Regions from separate parts of the Bradyrhizobium sp. USDA 3240 genome, predicted to be linked through region 1. Evidence: riboswitches for the same ligand, from Rfam matches in the RefSeq annotation. Region 1 holds a riboswitch; the other holds the start of a gene.
What was found. Region 1 has a riboswitch for S-adenosylmethionine ahead of ACVIGA_RS24960 (O-succinylhomoserine sulfhydrylase). Riboswitches for the same ligand answer to the same signal wherever they lie in the genome.
Positions count from the first base shown of each region.

Region 2: linked by a shared signal. The riboswitch ahead of metX (homoserine O-acetyltransferase MetX) and the one ahead of ACVIGA_RS24960 (O-succinylhomoserine sulfhydrylase) in region 1 are both predicted to bind S-adenosylmethionine.

Region 1 covers NZ_JBSSGD010000002.1:5,140,766-5,148,545, reverse strand. The annotation lists gene ACVIGA_RS24975 (MATE family efflux transporter) at 1-55, opposite strand, end outside; gene ACVIGA_RS24970 (hypothetical protein) at 175-1,230, opposite strand; gene ACVIGA_RS24965 (2'-deoxycytidine 5'-triphosphate deaminase) at 1,433-2,539, opposite strand; SAM riboswitch at 2,673-2,752, shown strand; gene ACVIGA_RS24960 (O-succinylhomoserine sulfhydrylase) at 2,829-4,022, shown strand; gene ACVIGA_RS24955 (SDR family NAD(P)-dependent oxidoreductase) at 4,075-4,848, opposite strand; gene pimD (pimeloyl-CoA dehydrogenase small subunit) at 4,969-6,114, opposite strand; gene pimC (pimeloyl-CoA dehydrogenase large subunit) at 6,266-7,456, opposite strand; gene pimA (dicarboxylate--CoA ligase PimA) at 7,550-7,780, opposite strand, start outside.
Region 2 covers NZ_JBSSGD010000002.1:3,291,239-3,299,018, reverse strand. The annotation lists gene ACVIGA_RS16325 (MerR family transcriptional regulator) at 1-956, shown strand, start outside; gene ACVIGA_RS16320 (IS30 family transposase) at 1,120-2,136, opposite strand; gene ACVIGA_RS16315 (prephenate/arogenate dehydrogenase family protein) at 2,312-3,244, opposite strand; gene hisC (histidinol-phosphate transaminase) at 3,253-4,350, opposite strand; gene ACVIGA_RS16305 (chorismate mutase) at 4,375-5,223, opposite strand; SAM riboswitch at 5,409-5,488, shown strand; gene metX (homoserine O-acetyltransferase MetX) at 5,573-6,772, shown strand; gene metW (methionine biosynthesis protein MetW) at 6,769-7,434, shown strand; gene ACVIGA_RS16290 (G8 domain-containing protein) at 7,610-7,780, shown strand, end outside.

The DNA.
Region 1 (7,780 bases):
GCAGCGGCCGTTCTTGTTCGTCGACAGGTATTTCGGCGAGGCCGAGGTCGGACATTTCCACTCCCACGCGCGATCTGGGGAGCCGCGCCATGGTGTTTCCCTACCATGGCGAACGCGGATTCCACGTGCGCGGGACGCAAGGGGGGCCTGCGTGATTGCTGGTGAACCTCTGGTCTAGCCGATCGACCAGACGAACGGCGCGCCGGCGGCGCCATTCGGCTTCAGATGCACCGGAATATGCCGTCCGCAGCCGGCTGCCAGCCCTTCGAACAAGCCTGTCAGGACGCTGGCGCAGGCCGGGTGATAATCGGCCACGTCGGCCATCAGCTTCCAGCCCTGCTGGCGGATCTCGAACTGGCCCTCGGACTCGCTGATCTCAGCGACATCATCCTGCGACTCGAAGAGAGTGCGCAGAAATGCGGCAAATTCCGTGGCACGGCCACGACCGCCGCCGAGCGCCTGCGCGACCTCGTCGAAATACTGCATACCAATCAGTCTGCCGGTGAGATGCAGCAGATAGCTCGCATCCTCGGGCCCGAACACCTGCACGATGACGGGCGCGGCGGTCTTCACATATTCCATCGCGTAATTGCGGTAGGCCTTTTCCAGTCGCGGCTTCGGCCAGTTGTCGACCGGCAGCGCCGGCGCGGTCTTCGGGTCGAACAGCGGCGCCTCGAGATGGCGCGCGAACACCAGGCGCTGCTCGAGCTCAAGCGGATGATCGTACTCGCAGTAATAGCCCTCGAGCCCGTCCTGGCCGTCGACGCTCTGCTTGGTGCAGACGAAGCCGAGCCTGAGATCGCCGAGGGCTGCACCGTTGTTGGCGTGCCAGCCGCGCAGCATCGCGCGCGAGACCTCGCCGGGCACTCCGCAGATCGCCGTGCCCTTCCAGATCCAGCGCGGCGGCGGATAGCGGATCCAGGCCTTGCGGTCGGTCTCGTACATGTATTCGACATGCACGCCGCCGATCCAGTTGGAGAGATAGTGATATTGCGCGGCCGCGACCGCAGGCGGCAGACCGTCGAGGCCGAGCTTCTTCAAGCCGGGCAGGAAGCGCTCCTGCTGCTGGCGGCGAAACACGCGGAAGACGAATTCGGCGGCGTCGGCGGTGCCGCGCCGCGTCACCACGGTGAGGATCAGCCCGGTGAAGAAGGCGTGATAGAGATCGGCGACGCTGCGCCACTTCCGCCACTGCGTTTCTTGCTGCGCTGAATCTGTTGCGGCGCTCATGTTCGCTCCCGGCTTGTTGTTTTCTGGACTGTGTCATCGCCGAAGAGACAGCGCAACCAACACACACTGTCATCGCCCGACTTGATCGGGCGATCCAGTATTCCAGAGACAGTCGTTGTCGATCGAGAGGCCGCGGCGTACTGGATTCCCCGCTTTCGCGGGGAATGACAGCGGAGGACGACGCGAAAACCGGACTACGGAATTACACGCGAAAATGCTTGGAGAGCTTCAGGCCCTGCGCCTGGTAGTTCGAACCGATGCGCTGGCCATAGAGCGCGTCGGGGCGCTCGAGCATGCGTTCATAGACGAGGCGGCCGACGATCTGGCCATGCTCGAGAATGAACGGCACCTCGCGCGAGCGCACTTCCAGCACGGCGCGCGCGCCCTTGCCGCCGGCGCCGGCATAACCGAAGCCGGGATCGAAGAAGCCGGCATAGTGGACGCGGAATTCGCCGACCAGCGGATCGAACGGCACCATCTCCGCGGCGTAGTCTGGCGGCACCTGCACCGCCTCTTTCGAAGCCAGGATGTAGAACTCGCCGGGATCGAGGATCAGGCTGCCGTCGGGCCGCGCCTTGATCGGCTCCCAGAATTCTTCAACCGAATAGCCGCCGCGGCGATCGACATCGACCACGCCGGTGTGGCGCTTGGCGCGATAGCCGACGAAGCCGCCGGAGTTCTCGCCGGACAGATCGACCGAGAGCGCGACGCCGTGGGTAAGGTCGGCATTGTCGGCATCGACCAGCCGCTCGGCGGCATGCAGCGCGTCGAGTTCGTCGGCGGTCAAGGTCGCCTCGCCGATCCGGAAACGGACCTGGCTGAGCCGCGAGCCCTCGCGCAGCAGCACGGGAAACGTCTTCGGGCTGATCTCGGCATAGAGCGGGCCGTGATAGCCGGCACCGATCATGTCGAAGCGGCGGGTGCCGTCGGCGATCACGCGGGTGAAGACGTCGAGCCGTCCGGTCGAGCTCTTCGGGTTGGCCGCGGCGACGATCTCCGGCGGCAGCGCCAGGCTTTCCAGCAGCGGCACGATGTAGACGCAGTTGGTCTCCAGCACCGCGCCGTCGGAGAGATCGATCTCGTGCAGCTTGAGCTGGTCGATCCGCTCGGCGACGGTGGCACCGGGGCCCGGCAGGAAGCTGGCGCGGACGCGGTAGGCGATGTCGCCGAGGCGGAGATCGAGGCTCGCCGGCTGGATCTGGCTCTCGACGAAGTCGTAGGCGGGCAGAATGAGGCCGGCCTCCGCCATCTCCGCGATCATGCGGTCGGGCAGGATTCCGTTGGATTCATCTTCCAGCGTGAACGACACGTCGCGGTCCCTCGGCGATCCCTCGAGATGGCCCAAAATCATACTCCGAGCGGCCACCAAGCCCCAAATTATGGGCTTTTACGGGTTATCCGATGACCGTCTTGACGGAAAGGGCGCGAGGGAATATCAGCTGCACTTATCCCGTGGTGATTTGAGCCGGCCGGCTTGCAGCCACGTTAAATAAGTCGCTAAACAGGCCGGGGACAGTGTGATCCCGGCTTGTGGAGGTTTCTCCAGGCCGGTTTTTTTGTGGCCAGTTTCCGAGGGAAATGGCCACTTCGGAGGTCACATGTCTGAATCCAAGTCTACTGCCCACTTCCGTCCTGAAACCCGCCTCGTCCATGGCGGCACGCTCCGCTCGCAATTCGGGGAGACGTCGGAAGGGCTGTTTCTCACCCAGGGCTATGTCTACGACACCGCCGAGCAATGCGAGGCGCGCTTCAAGGGCCAGGATCCCGGCTTCATCTATTCGCGCTATTCCAACCCGACCATTGCGATGTTCGAGCGCCGCATGATCGAGCTCGAGGGCGCGGAAGCCGCGCGCTCGACCGCGACCGGCATGGCCGCGGTGACCACCGCGATCCTCGCGCCGCTGAAGGCCGGCGATCACGTGGTGGCATCGAAGGCCCTGTTCGGCTCCTGCCTCTACGTCGTGCAGGACCTGTTGCCGCGCTACGGCATCGAGACGACGCTGGTCGACGGCCTCGATCTCGACCAGTGGCAGCGCGCCTTACGGCCGAACACCAAGACCTTCTTTCTCGAAAGCCCGACCAATCCGACGCTCGACGTGCTCGACATCGGCGCGATCGCAGAGATCGCGCATAGCGGCGGCGCCCGGCTGATCGTCGACAATGTGTTCGCGACGCCGATCTGGCAGAGCCCGCTGTCGCTCGGCGCCGACGTCGTGGTCTATTCGGCGACCAAGCATATCGACGGCCAGGGCCGCTGCCTCGGCGGCGTCATCCTGTCGTCGGAAGCGTTCATCGCCGAGCACATCCATAATTTCATGCGCCAGACCGGCCCGTCGCTGTCGCCGTTCAACGCCTGGGTGCTGTTGAAGGGACTCGAGACGCTCGGCATCCGCGTCCGCGCGCAGACCGAGAACGCGGCGAAGATCGCCGAGGCGCTGGCCAACCATCCGAAGATCACACGGCTGGTCTATCCCGGCCGCCCCGATCATCCGCAGGCCGACACGGTGAAGAAGCAGATGGGCGCCGGCTCGACGCTGGTCGGCTTCGAGGTGAAGGACGGCAAGGCCGGCGCCTTCCGTTGCCTCAACGCGCTGAAGATCTCGCGCATCTCCAACAATCTCGGCGATGCCAAGAGCCTGGTGACACATCCCGCGACCACGACGCATCAGCGCCTGGCGCCGGAGGCCCGCGCCGAGCTCGGCATCAGCGAAGGCTTTATTCGCTTCTCGGCCGGGCTCGAGCACCCCGACGATTTGATCGAGGATTTTGAGCGCGCGCTCGAGCAGGTTTGAGGCGAACACGTCGTGGCCGGGCTAACCCGGCCACGATGGCTTCTCTTGAGAACTACGTCGCAGCCGTCGTCACGCCGCCGTCGACCACGATGGTCTGGCCGGTCATGAAGGTCGAGGCATCGGAGGCGAGATAGGCCACCGCGCCCGCGATCTCGTCGGGCTCGCCGATGCGGCGGAGCGGTGTCGATGCGGTGCGGCGCTTCAGATTGTCCGGATCCTCCCACAGCGCGCGGGCGAAATCGGTCTTCACCAGACCCGGCGCCACGCAATTGACGCGCACGCCCTTCGGCCCCCATTCGCCGGCGAGGCTGCGGCACAGCGCAAAGTCCGCAGCCTTGGAGATGCCGTAGGCGCCGATCACCGTAGAACCACGAAGTCCGCCGATCGAGGAGATGATCACGACCGAGCCCTTGCCGCGTTCCGCCATCTGCGGGATCGCCAGCGCGGACAGCCAGATGTTGCTCTTGACGTTCGAGCCCATGATCTTGTCGAAGGCCTCGTCCGTGATGTCGAGCAGCGGACCGTAATAGGGATTCACCGCGGCGTTGCAGACCAGGATGTCGATCTTGCCGTAGTGCTTGATCGTGCCTGAGACCAGACCCTCGACCTCCGCGCGGCGCGCGATGTTGCAGGGGATGACAAGCGCGTCACCGCCCTCTTTCTTGATGCCGTCGGCGACCTCCTGGCAGGCATCCGCCTTGCGCGAGGAGATCACGACCTTGGCGCCGAGCTTGGCCAGCAGCTCCGCCGAGGAGCGGCCGATGCCGCGGCTCGAACCGGTGACGACCGCGACCTGGCCGGTGAGATCGAACGGGGTGTTTTTCATTGTTGTTGCCTCCCTGTTATTGACGCGTCATTCCGGGATGCGCCGCAAGGCGCAGACCCGGAATCCAGAAGTTGTGGCGCGAGATTCCGGGTTCTCGCTTCGCGAGCCCCGGAATGACGATCAAGCCAACAGCCCGCCGCCCTCGCTGACGCGACGGAGGTGGTAGTCGGTATCACCGAGCGTGTTCTCGATCATGGTCAGCCGCTTGAAGTAGTGACCGATCTTGGCTTCCATGGTCATGCCGATGCCGCCATGAAGCTGGATCGACTGCTGGCCGACGAACTTCAGGGACTTGCCGACCTGCACCTTGGCGGCCGCGACCGCGGACGAACGCTCCTTGGCATCGCTGAAGTCCGACGCCATGGTCGCGAACATCGACATGCTGCGGGCCTGCTCCAGCGCCACGAACATGTCGGCGGCGCGGTGCTGCAGGCTCTGGAACGAGCCGATCGCAACGCCGAACTGCTTGCGGGTCTTGATGTACTCGACGGTCTCCTTCAGCGACTCGTCCATCGCGCCGACGGCTTCCGCGCACAGCGCAATGCGGGCTTCGTCCGCGACGCGCTCGATCAGAGGCAGGCCATTCTCGGGATCGCCGATCGCAGCATCCGCACCGACCTCGACATTGGTGAAGGTGATGTCGGCCGCGTGCAGGCCGTCCTGGGTCGGATAGCCCTTCCTGGTGACGCCCTTGGCGTCCGCCGGAACCAGGAACACGCCGATGCCGGCCTTGTCGCGCTGGCCGCCCTTGGTGCGCGCGGTCACGATCAAGGTGTCGGCGTTCTCGCCGTTCAGCACGACGAACTTCTCGCCGTCGATCACCCAACCGTCGCCCTTCTTCTTCGCCGTGGTCACGACGTCGAACAGGTCGTAGCGCGAGTTCTTCTCGAGCTGCGCAAAGCCGAAGGTCTTGCTGCCGTCGATGATGCCGGGAATGTACTTGGCCTTCTGCTCGGCCGAGCCGCCATGGCGCAGGAAGCCGCCGGCGACCACGACGGTGGCGAGATAGGGCTCGACCACCAGTGACTTGCCGAGCGCTTCCATCACGATCATGGTCTCGACCGCGCCGGCGCCGAAGCCGCCGTCGGTCTCGGCGAAGGGCAGACCAAGCAGGCCCTGCTCGGCGAGCTTGCCCCAGAGCGCTTTGCTCCAGCCGCCCTTCTCCTTCATGTACTTCTTGCGCGCATCGAAGTCGTAGGCATCCGCCAGCAAACCGTCGACGCTTTCCTTGAGAAGCCGCTGCTCCTCGGACAGATCAAAATCCATGTTCGTTCCCTATTGTCAAAGTGCTGATGCTATCCGCGGCGTCATTCCGGGATGGCCCGAAGGGCCAGGCCCGGAATCCATACTCACGATGGTGGTTATGGATTCGGGCTCTTCGCTACGCGAAGCCCCGGAATGACGATAATGGTGAGGCCTACAGCCCCAGCACCGCCTTGCTGATGATGTTGCGCTGGATCTCGTTGGAGCCGCCGTAGATCGAGACCTTGCGGTTGTTGAAGTAGCTCGGCGCGATCTGCGCGGTCCAATCCATGCTCTCGTTCGAGCCGGCATCGCCGTGTTCGTCATAGGGCGCGGCGAACGGACCGATGATCTCCATCAGCAGCTCGGTGGTGGTCTGCTGGATTTCCGAGCCCTTGATCTTGAGCACCGAAGAAGCCGGGTTCGGCTTGCCCTTGCCGTGCTTGCCTTCGTCGGCAACGACGCGGAGCTGGGTCAGCTCGAGCGCCTTCAGCTCGATCTCACAGGCCGTGAGCTTCTCGCGGAACGCCGGATCCTCGATCACCGGACGGCCGCCGGACTCGACCTTGGAAGCCAGCGCGCGGATGCGGCGCAGCCGCTCCTTCGAGACGCCGACCCGGGCGATGCCGGTACGCTCATTGCCGAGCAGGAATTTGGCGTAGTCCCAGCCCTTGTTCTCCTCGCCGATCAGGTTCTCGTAGGGCACCTCGACGTCGTCGAAGAACACTTCGTTGACCTCGTGGCCGCCGTCGATGGTCTGGATCGGACGGACGGTGACGCCCTTAGACTTCATGCTGAACACGATGAAGGAGATGCCCATCTGCTTCTTCGCGTTGTTGTCGGTGCGGCAGAGGCAGAAGATCATGTCGGCGTGCTGGGCGAGCGTGGTCCAGGTCTTCTGGCCGTTGATGATCCACTTGTCGCCACGGCGCTCCGCCTTGGTCTTCAGCGACGCGAGGTCCGAACCCGAGCCCGGCTCCGAGAAGCCCTGGCACCACCAGTCGTCGACACTGGCAATGCGCGGCAGATATTCCTTCTTCTGCTTCTCGTTGCCGAAGGTGTAGATGACAGGGCCGACCATGCTGACGCCGAAGGCGAGCGGCTGCGGCGCCGGATAGGACTGCAGCTCCTCGTTGAAGATGTAGTGCTGCACGGTGGTCCAGCCGGTGCCGCCATATTCCTTCGGCCAGTGGGTGACGCCCCAGCCCTTCTTGTTGAGGATGCGCCACCAGGTCACCATCTCGTCCTTCGACAGGTGGCGACCTTCCTGCAGCTTGCGCCGGGTCTCCGGCGGCACGTTGTTCTTGAAGAACTCCCGTACCTCCTCGCGAAACGCTATCTCTTCCTTGGTGAAAGCGAGATCCATCGGATCCTCCTTTTTGAAGTTCAACTTCCTCGTCATTCTCGATGTCGTCCCGGCGAACGCCGCGACGACGGATTCATTGCACCATATCGTCCATCAAGAGCGCGATCCTGATGCGGTTTGTTGCGTGGCTTGAGATGTCTTCGGCTGCTGCTGGCGCAATTCATGGCGCGACAGTTTTCCGACCGGCGTGCGCGGCAGTTCGTCGACGAACTCGACCGCCGCCGGCAATTCATGCTTGCCGACCTTGCCGGTGAGGAATGCGCGCAGCTCGTCGATCGAGAATGCTGGCTGCCCGTCGCGCAGCTTGATGAAGGCCTTTGCCGC
Region 2 (7,780 bases), 1.8 Mb from region 1:
GGCGGCTCTATGGGGCCGCGGAGATCAGCCGCCTGCACGAGATCCTCGCGCTAAAGCGAATGGGGCTCAGCCTGGCGCAAATCGCCAAGCTTCTCGAAGGCCGCGCGATCGATCTCGACCAGATCCTGGCCATGCAACAATCGTCGATCCTTCAACTGCGCAACCGCGCCGATGAGGGCCTTGCATTGGTGAATGTGGCGCGTTTGAAGCTTTCGGCCGGCGGATCGCTCTCGATCGCCGACCTCATTGTGCTGGCCAAAGAGACCAATATTGCCGAAGCATCCTTCGATGCCGTCGCTCAACGGCGCTACGAACAGGCCCGGCCCCGCGCTGCGATTCAAATCGATCCCGGCGTGATGGAGCGCTACGTCGGTCATTTTCGGTTTCAGATCGGCGGGCAGGTGGTGACGATCACACGCGATGGCGGTCATCTATTCGCGAAGCCTCTCGGACAGTTCGCCTCGGAGATATATCCCGAAAGCGAGCACACGTTTTTTCTCAAGACCACGGCGGCGCAGATTACCTTCGTCGTCGAGCCGGACGGAATCACGAACGCCCTCACGCTTCATCAAGGCGGGTTGACGCACAACGCGACCCGGATCGACGACCAGCAGGCCCGAGATGCGGCGACCGCGCTGGCAAAGAAGATAGATGGCAAGACGCCGTCGCCGGGAACCGAGGAGGCGATCCGCCACCTGATGATCCAGCACCAGCAAGGTGCCGTCGACTACGCCGGCATGAGCGACATCATGGCGGCGGTGGCCCGCGAGCAGGCTCCGGCGATCATCGCCGCGCTGGATCTGGCCGGGGGCATGCAAACGATTCGCTTCAAGGGCGTCGGACGAGACGGTTGGGATGTCTATGACGTCAACTTCGCCAATGTCGACATGGAATGGCGGATCATTTTGGCATCCGACGGAAAGATCGATGGAGTGCTGCTTCGGTCGTTGCCTTGACCAGAGGCGATGAAGCGGCGCGAAGCTGTTCGGCGCGAGCCGGGTGCGACAAATCAACCCGACGGGCAACACAGCAAAACCTGTCAGCCCTTCGACTCGGGCGGGCGATGACACCGAGATGAAGTACGCAATGACGGTGCGTCGTATCGCGCGAGAACTATCCTCACCGTCGTCCTGGCGAAAGCCAGGAGGTGGATTCACACTCGAAGTGCAACACTTGATCGGCAAAGGACTCCGCAGGCGTGCGGTAGTCAAGGCATTTACGTGGGGTGTTGTTGTAGGTGGCGATGAACTGGCGGAATCTGGCGGTCGAGAGGGTTACGAGATCCGTTTTGCGAGGGATGAAGCGGCGCATCCTGCCGATGGCGTTCTCGATACCACCCTTCTGCCAGGGCGCGTGGGGATCGCAGAAGAAGGTCTCGATCGAGAGGCGATGTAGCGCCAAGTGACCGGCAAACTCGGTGCCGTTGTCGAAGGTGACGGTCTGGCGCAGCTCTTGTGGAAGGGCAGCGAAGAAGCGGACGAGATGGCGTGCGACACCGCGCGCAACCTTGCTGGCAAGGCGGATGCCGAGCAGCAGGCGAGAGGTGCGCTCATGCACGGTCAGCACGGCCTGACCGTACTTCGAGAACATCATCAAATCGGCCTCCCAATGCCCGGCGACGCTACGGTCGGCAACCTCAAGGGGCCGATTTGCCAGGGAAACACGGCCTTCGATGAAGCTTGCGGGGCTGCCGCCTCGCTTGCCGCGGAGGCCGCGCTTGCTCTTGGCGCGCGGCAGGTAGCGTCGCCAGTTGAAGTCCGAGGTGCGCCTGAGTTGGCCATAGATGAAGCGGTAGATGGTCTCGTGGGAGATCACCTTGTGCCCGCACTCGCGGGCCAGCCGGCCGGCGATCTGCTCCGGCGACCAACCTCGGCGAAGGCGTTGCAACACCGCGCGGCGCAGGACGGGCTCCCGTTCGAGGCGTCCGCCCGTCCAGCGCCGCGCTCGCATCTGTTGCTGGGCATAATTTGGCTTGTAGCCAGCCTGAACGCTCCGATTACGGCTCAGTTCCCGAGAGATTGTTGATGGCGAGCGATCCAGAGCTGCCGCGATTTGCCGGACCGAGCTGCCATTGGCCGATAGACAGGCAATCTCGCATCGGTCGTCCAGAGAGAGCTGCTTGTAAGTCCGCCCCATGGCAACACCTCCTCAAGGAAGTGTTGCACTTCGTTTGTGAACCCAGGGGACCCATCACCCCGAATGTAAATTGCTGGACGACACTGAGGCCACGTTCCCGTTCACAACCCAATGCGGTGGCAATGGGTCCTGGCTTTCGCCAGGACGACCAAGTGGAGAAATCGCGGGCCTGACCCTACTTCTTCAAATTCGCATGCGGCCGGCCGAAGTCGGGCGCGGCGGAATCCTGGCCGATCTCGACGATGCCGCGGCGGATGGCGCGGGTGCGCGTGAAGTGGTCGAACAGCGCCTCGCCGTCGCCGCGCCGGATCGCGCGGGTGAGCTTCGACAGATCCTCGGTGAAGGTGCCGAGCATCTCGAGCACGGCGTCCTTGTTGGCGAGGAACACGTCGCGCCACATCGTCGGGTCCGACGCTGCGATGCGGGTGAAGTCGCGGAAGCCGCCGGCGGAGAACTTGATGACTTCGGATTCCGTCACCTGCGCCAACTCGTCGGCGGTGCCGACGATGGTGTAGGCGATCAGATGCGGCAGATGGCTGGTGATCGCGAGCACGAGGTCATGATGATCCGGCGTCATGATCTCGACCTTGGCGCCGAGCGCGGCCCAGAACGCGCGCAGCCGGTCGGTCGCCGCGGGATCGGTGCCTTCGGGCGGCGTCAGGATGCACCAGCGGTTGATGAAGAGCTCGGCGAAGCCCGAATCCGGGCCCGAATGCTCGGTGCCTGCCACCGGATGCGCCGGGACGAAGTGCACGCCGTCGGGCAGATGCGGCGCCATGTCCTTGACGACGGCGCCCTTCACCGAGCCGACGTCGGAGATGATGGCGCCGGGCTTGAGATGGGCGGCAATCTCGGCCGCGACCGGACCGCAGGCGCCGACCGGGATGCACAGGATGACAAGATCGGCATCCTTCACCGCCTCGATATTGGTCTCGACGACACGATCGACGATGCCGAGCTCGGCGACGCGGGCGCGCGTCTTCTCCGAGCGCGCGGTGGTCACGATCTCGCCGACCAGGCCTTGCGCGCGCGCGCCGCGCGCGATCGAGCCGCCGATCAGGCCGAAGCCGATCAGGGCGATGCGATTGAAGATCGGAGCCGTGGTCACGTCGATGTTCACTTTCCGGCCAGGAAGTCGCGCAGGCCCTCGACCACGAGGCGGTTGGCTTCCTCGGTGCCAATGGTCATGCGCAGCGCATGCGGCAGCTTGTAATTGTTGAGCGCGCGCAGCACGAGGCCGCGCCGCGTGAGATAGGCGTCGGCTTCCGCCGCGGTCTTGCCCGTGTCGGCCGGGAAATGGATCAGCACGAAATTGGCGACGCTCGGCGTCACCTTGAGTCCGAGCTTGCCGATCTCCTCGGTCAGCCAGTTGCGCCACTGTTCGGTGTGCGTCCGCGACATCTGCACATGCGCAGCGTCCTCGATCGCCGCCACCGCCGCCAGCATCGCCGGCGTCGTGACGTTGAACGGACCGCGGATCCGGTTGCAGGCATCGACGATATGCGCCGGGCCGAACATCCAGCCGATCCGCAGCGCGGCGAGGCCGTGGATCTTCGAGAAGGTGTGCGTCACCACCGTGTTGTCGGTGGTCGCGACCAGCTCGATGCCGAGCTCGTAGTCGTTGCGCGAGACATAGTCGGCGTAAGCAGCGTCGAGCACCAGCAGCACATGCGAGGGCAGCGCGGCGCGCAGCCGCTTGACCTCGTCGAACGGGATGTAAGTGCCGGTCGGATTGTTCGGGTTGGCGAGCCAGACCAACTTGGTCTTCGGCGTCACCACCTCGAGGATGGCGTCGACGTCAGCCGTGAAATTGCTCTCGGCCGCGATCACGTTCTTCGCGCCGTTCGCCATGGTGGCGATCGGGTAGACGAGGAAGCCGTGGGTGGTCGAGATCGCCTCGTCGCCGGGGGCGAGATAGGTGTGCGCCAAGAGATTGAGGATCTCGTCGGAGCCGGCGCCGCAGATGATGCGATCGGGATCGAGCCCGTAGGCACGGCCAATCGCCTCGCGCAGCACCCGCGAGGTGCCTTCCGGGTAGTCCTCGAGATGGTCAGCCGCGCCCTTGTAGGCCGCGATCGCCTTCGCCGACGGACCGAACGGCGTCTCGTTGGCGGACAGCTTGAACACCTTGCGGCCCGGTTCCGGCACCGGGCTCTTGCCGGGCGTGTAGGGCGCAATATCGAGGATGCCGGGATTCGGCACGGGGCGGGACATTATCAACTCCGGATATACAGACGGCTAGCTCTTGGCCGATCCGTTAGAGGGCACCGTATAGCGCGTTGCGTGGCTGCCGACGAGGGCCGAAGAGCGCACCGAGGCGCCGGCCTCGATCAAGGCGAGCTTGATCTTCTCGAAATCGTGCCCGGTGACCGAGACCAGCAAGGCCGCGCCGTCGAACGCGGTGTCGGGGACCGCGACGATCTCGGCGAGCGGGGCGAGCGCTCGGGCAACATCGGCGTTCCAGCCTGAGACGCGCACGCTCCAGATCTGCACTTCGGTCACCATGGCGTCGTCGGCGACCCGCGAGATCAGGAACACCGGCAGCGCGGCGGGATGGTCGGCGCGTTCGAGGAACGGCAGCCGCGCGATGATCTTCGGCGCGCCATCGGCCTCGAGCGCATTCCACCACGGCGTGCGGCTCGCGATCGCGGAGACTAGCGCGAGGTCGCCCTTCGACTTCGTCACGGCCTCGACCGCTGCCTGCGCGCTGAAATGCGAGACGTAAGGCACCACGAAGCCGAAATGAAACCGCGCCGAGTCGCGCATCGCCGACTCGCCGACGGACACATCGGCATGCACGGCGAACGGCGCCTGCACGTAGGTGAAGGTCGAGATGATGACGCGCCAGATGCCCTCGATGGTGTCGAGCGGCAGGATGCCGCGATGGCGCCGCACCAGCTCGCGCATCATGCTGGCCTCGCGCGCCGGGCGGAACGCCGAGCCGACCTCCTGGGTCTTCTTGACCTGGATCAGGCGGTCGATGATGTCGCCGCGCGCCATCAGCAGGCGGTGAACCTGCTCGTCGATCGCATCGATCTCCTTGCGCAGCTCCTGCAGCGAGGGCGGCGATGGGGGTGGGTTGGACATGCTCTCAAACCTTGTCGTCCGGGCGGCCCGATGCCGCGCCGGACAGGGTCCCTGATTAGGAAAGACGGCCGGCGAAAGCAAAGAGAAACCTCGCGGTCCAGCCTTGCGCAAACGGTTAACTATGGCCTCCGGCAAGGGGACGTTCGCTGGCCGCCTTGACGACGGGGGGCCTGAGGACTAGGTTCGCTCCACTCCGTGGTCATTTGAGCCGGCCGGCTTGCAGCCACGTTAAACAACTCGCTAAACAGGCCGGGGACAGATCAGCTCCCGGCCGAACCTTGTTCAGGCCGGGTTTTTTTATGGCCTGATTTCTGTTCGAGCCCTCCCGCGCGAGGGCAGGGTCGCCTAGATGAGCAACGTGCGTCCGATACCGCAAACCCAGAGCGATGATCGCGCCCATGAGACCGATCACCCGTCGTCATTGGTGGCGAAGTTCGGCATGGATCAGCCGCTGAAGCTGGATTGCGGCATCGATCTCGCGCCTTTCCAGATCGCCTATCAGACCTATGGCGAGCTTAACGCCGACAGGTCCAACGCGATCCTGATCTGCCACGCGCTGACCGGCGATCAGCACGTCAACAACACCCATCCCGTCACCGGCAAGCCCGGCTGGTGGGACACCATGGTCGGCGCCGGCAAGCCGATCGATCCCGAACAATACTTCATCATCTGCTCCAACGTGATCGGCGGCTGCATGGGCTCGACCGGACCGGCGTCGCTGAATCCGGCGACCGGCAAGGTGTGGGGGCTCGATTTCCCGATCATCACGATCCCCGACATGGTGCGCGCGCAGGCGATGCTGATCGATCGCCTCGGCATCACGACGCTGTTCTGCGTGGTCGGCGGCTCGATGGGCGGCATGCAGGTGCTGCAATGGACCGCGGCCTATCCCGAGCGCGTGTTCTCGACGCTCGCGATCGCCTGCTCGACGCGGCACTCGGCACAGAACATCGCGTTCCACGAGCTCGGCCGCCAAGCCGTGATGGCCGATCCGGACTGGCGCGGCGGCCGCTATGTCGACGAGGACACCCATCCGCATCGCGGACTGGCGGTCGCGCGGATGGCCGCGCACATCACTTATCTTTCGGACGCCGCGCTGCATCGCAAGTTCGGACGGCGAATGCAGGACCGCGAGCTGCCGACCTTCTCGTTCGATGCGGATTTCCAGGTCGAGAGCTATCTGCGCTACCAGGGTTCGTCCTTTGTCGAGCGCTTCGACGCCAACAGCTATCTGTATCTCACGCGCGCGATGGATTATTTCGACATCGCCGCCGATCACAACGGCGCGCTGGCGACTGCGTTCGCCGGCATCAAGACGCGGTTCTGCGTGGTGTCGTTCACCAGCGACTGGCTGTTTCCGACCTCGGAATCGCGGGCGCTGGTGCATGCGCTGAACGCGTCGAGCGCGCGGGTGTCGTTCGCCGAGATCGAGACCGATCGCGGCCATGACGCGTTCCTGCTCGACGTGCCGGAGTTCCTGGAGATCTCCCGCGCTTTCCTGCAGGCCGCAGGCAAGGCGCGCGGACTGAAAGACGGCGGCCAGTCATGAGCATGCAGCAAACCTTGCCCTTGCCGGGCGTTGCGCCGGAGCGGACTGGCGGCTATCGCAGGGATCATCTCCTGGTCGCCGAGATGGTACGGCCGGGCTCGCGCGTGCTCGACGTCGGCTGCGGCGATGGCGAGTTGTTGCAGCTCTTGGAGAGCCGCGGCATCGACGGCCGCGGCATCGAGCTGTCCCGCGAGGGCGTCAATGGCTGCGTCGCCAAGGGCCTCGCGGTGGTGCAGGGCGATGCCGACACCGACCTCGTCAACTATCCCGATGACGCGTTCGACTATGTCATCCTGTCGCAGACCCTGCAGGCGACGCGGCAGCCCAAGGTGGTGCTGGAGAACCTGCTGCGGATTGGCCAGCGCGCCATTGTCTCGTTCCCGAATTTCGGGTTCTGGAAGATGCGGCTGCAGCTCCTGATCGGCGGCCACATGCCGCGCACCGAGAATCTGCCCGCGAGCTGGTACGACACCTCGAACATCCATTTCTGTACCATCAAGGACTTCGTGGAGCTCTGCGAGCAGATCAACGTCAAGATGGAGCGCGCGGTGGCGCTCGATCTCTACGGCCGCCCGGTGCCGCTCAACCTGCCCTGGTGGGTGTGGAACATGTTCGGCGAGCAGGGCGTGTTTCTGCTCAGCCGGGGCGGCAAGGCGAAGTAATCGATGCACGGCGTGCACGGTCCCGTTGCATCGCGCCGGATATTCGCCGTCTAGCTTTTCAGATCGCCATTGCCATGCGACAATGCAGCGGGCCGCCCCAGGCGATGCAAATCGATCACGGGCTGATGGTGGTCGATCCAGGTTGACGCCGAACGGTTAATTGCTGGGGAAGGCAATGCGAACAGGTTTCTCGATTGCGCTCGCTGTCGTTGCGGCAGTGTCCGCAGCCGTCTGGGCTGTTGGTATCATCAAACCCGCGGGGCATCAGCATCATCTCGCGCGATCGCAAGGCGCCTGCAACGCGAACGCGTCCGAGCATGCTGCGGGTCACGCGTCCAATCCGGCG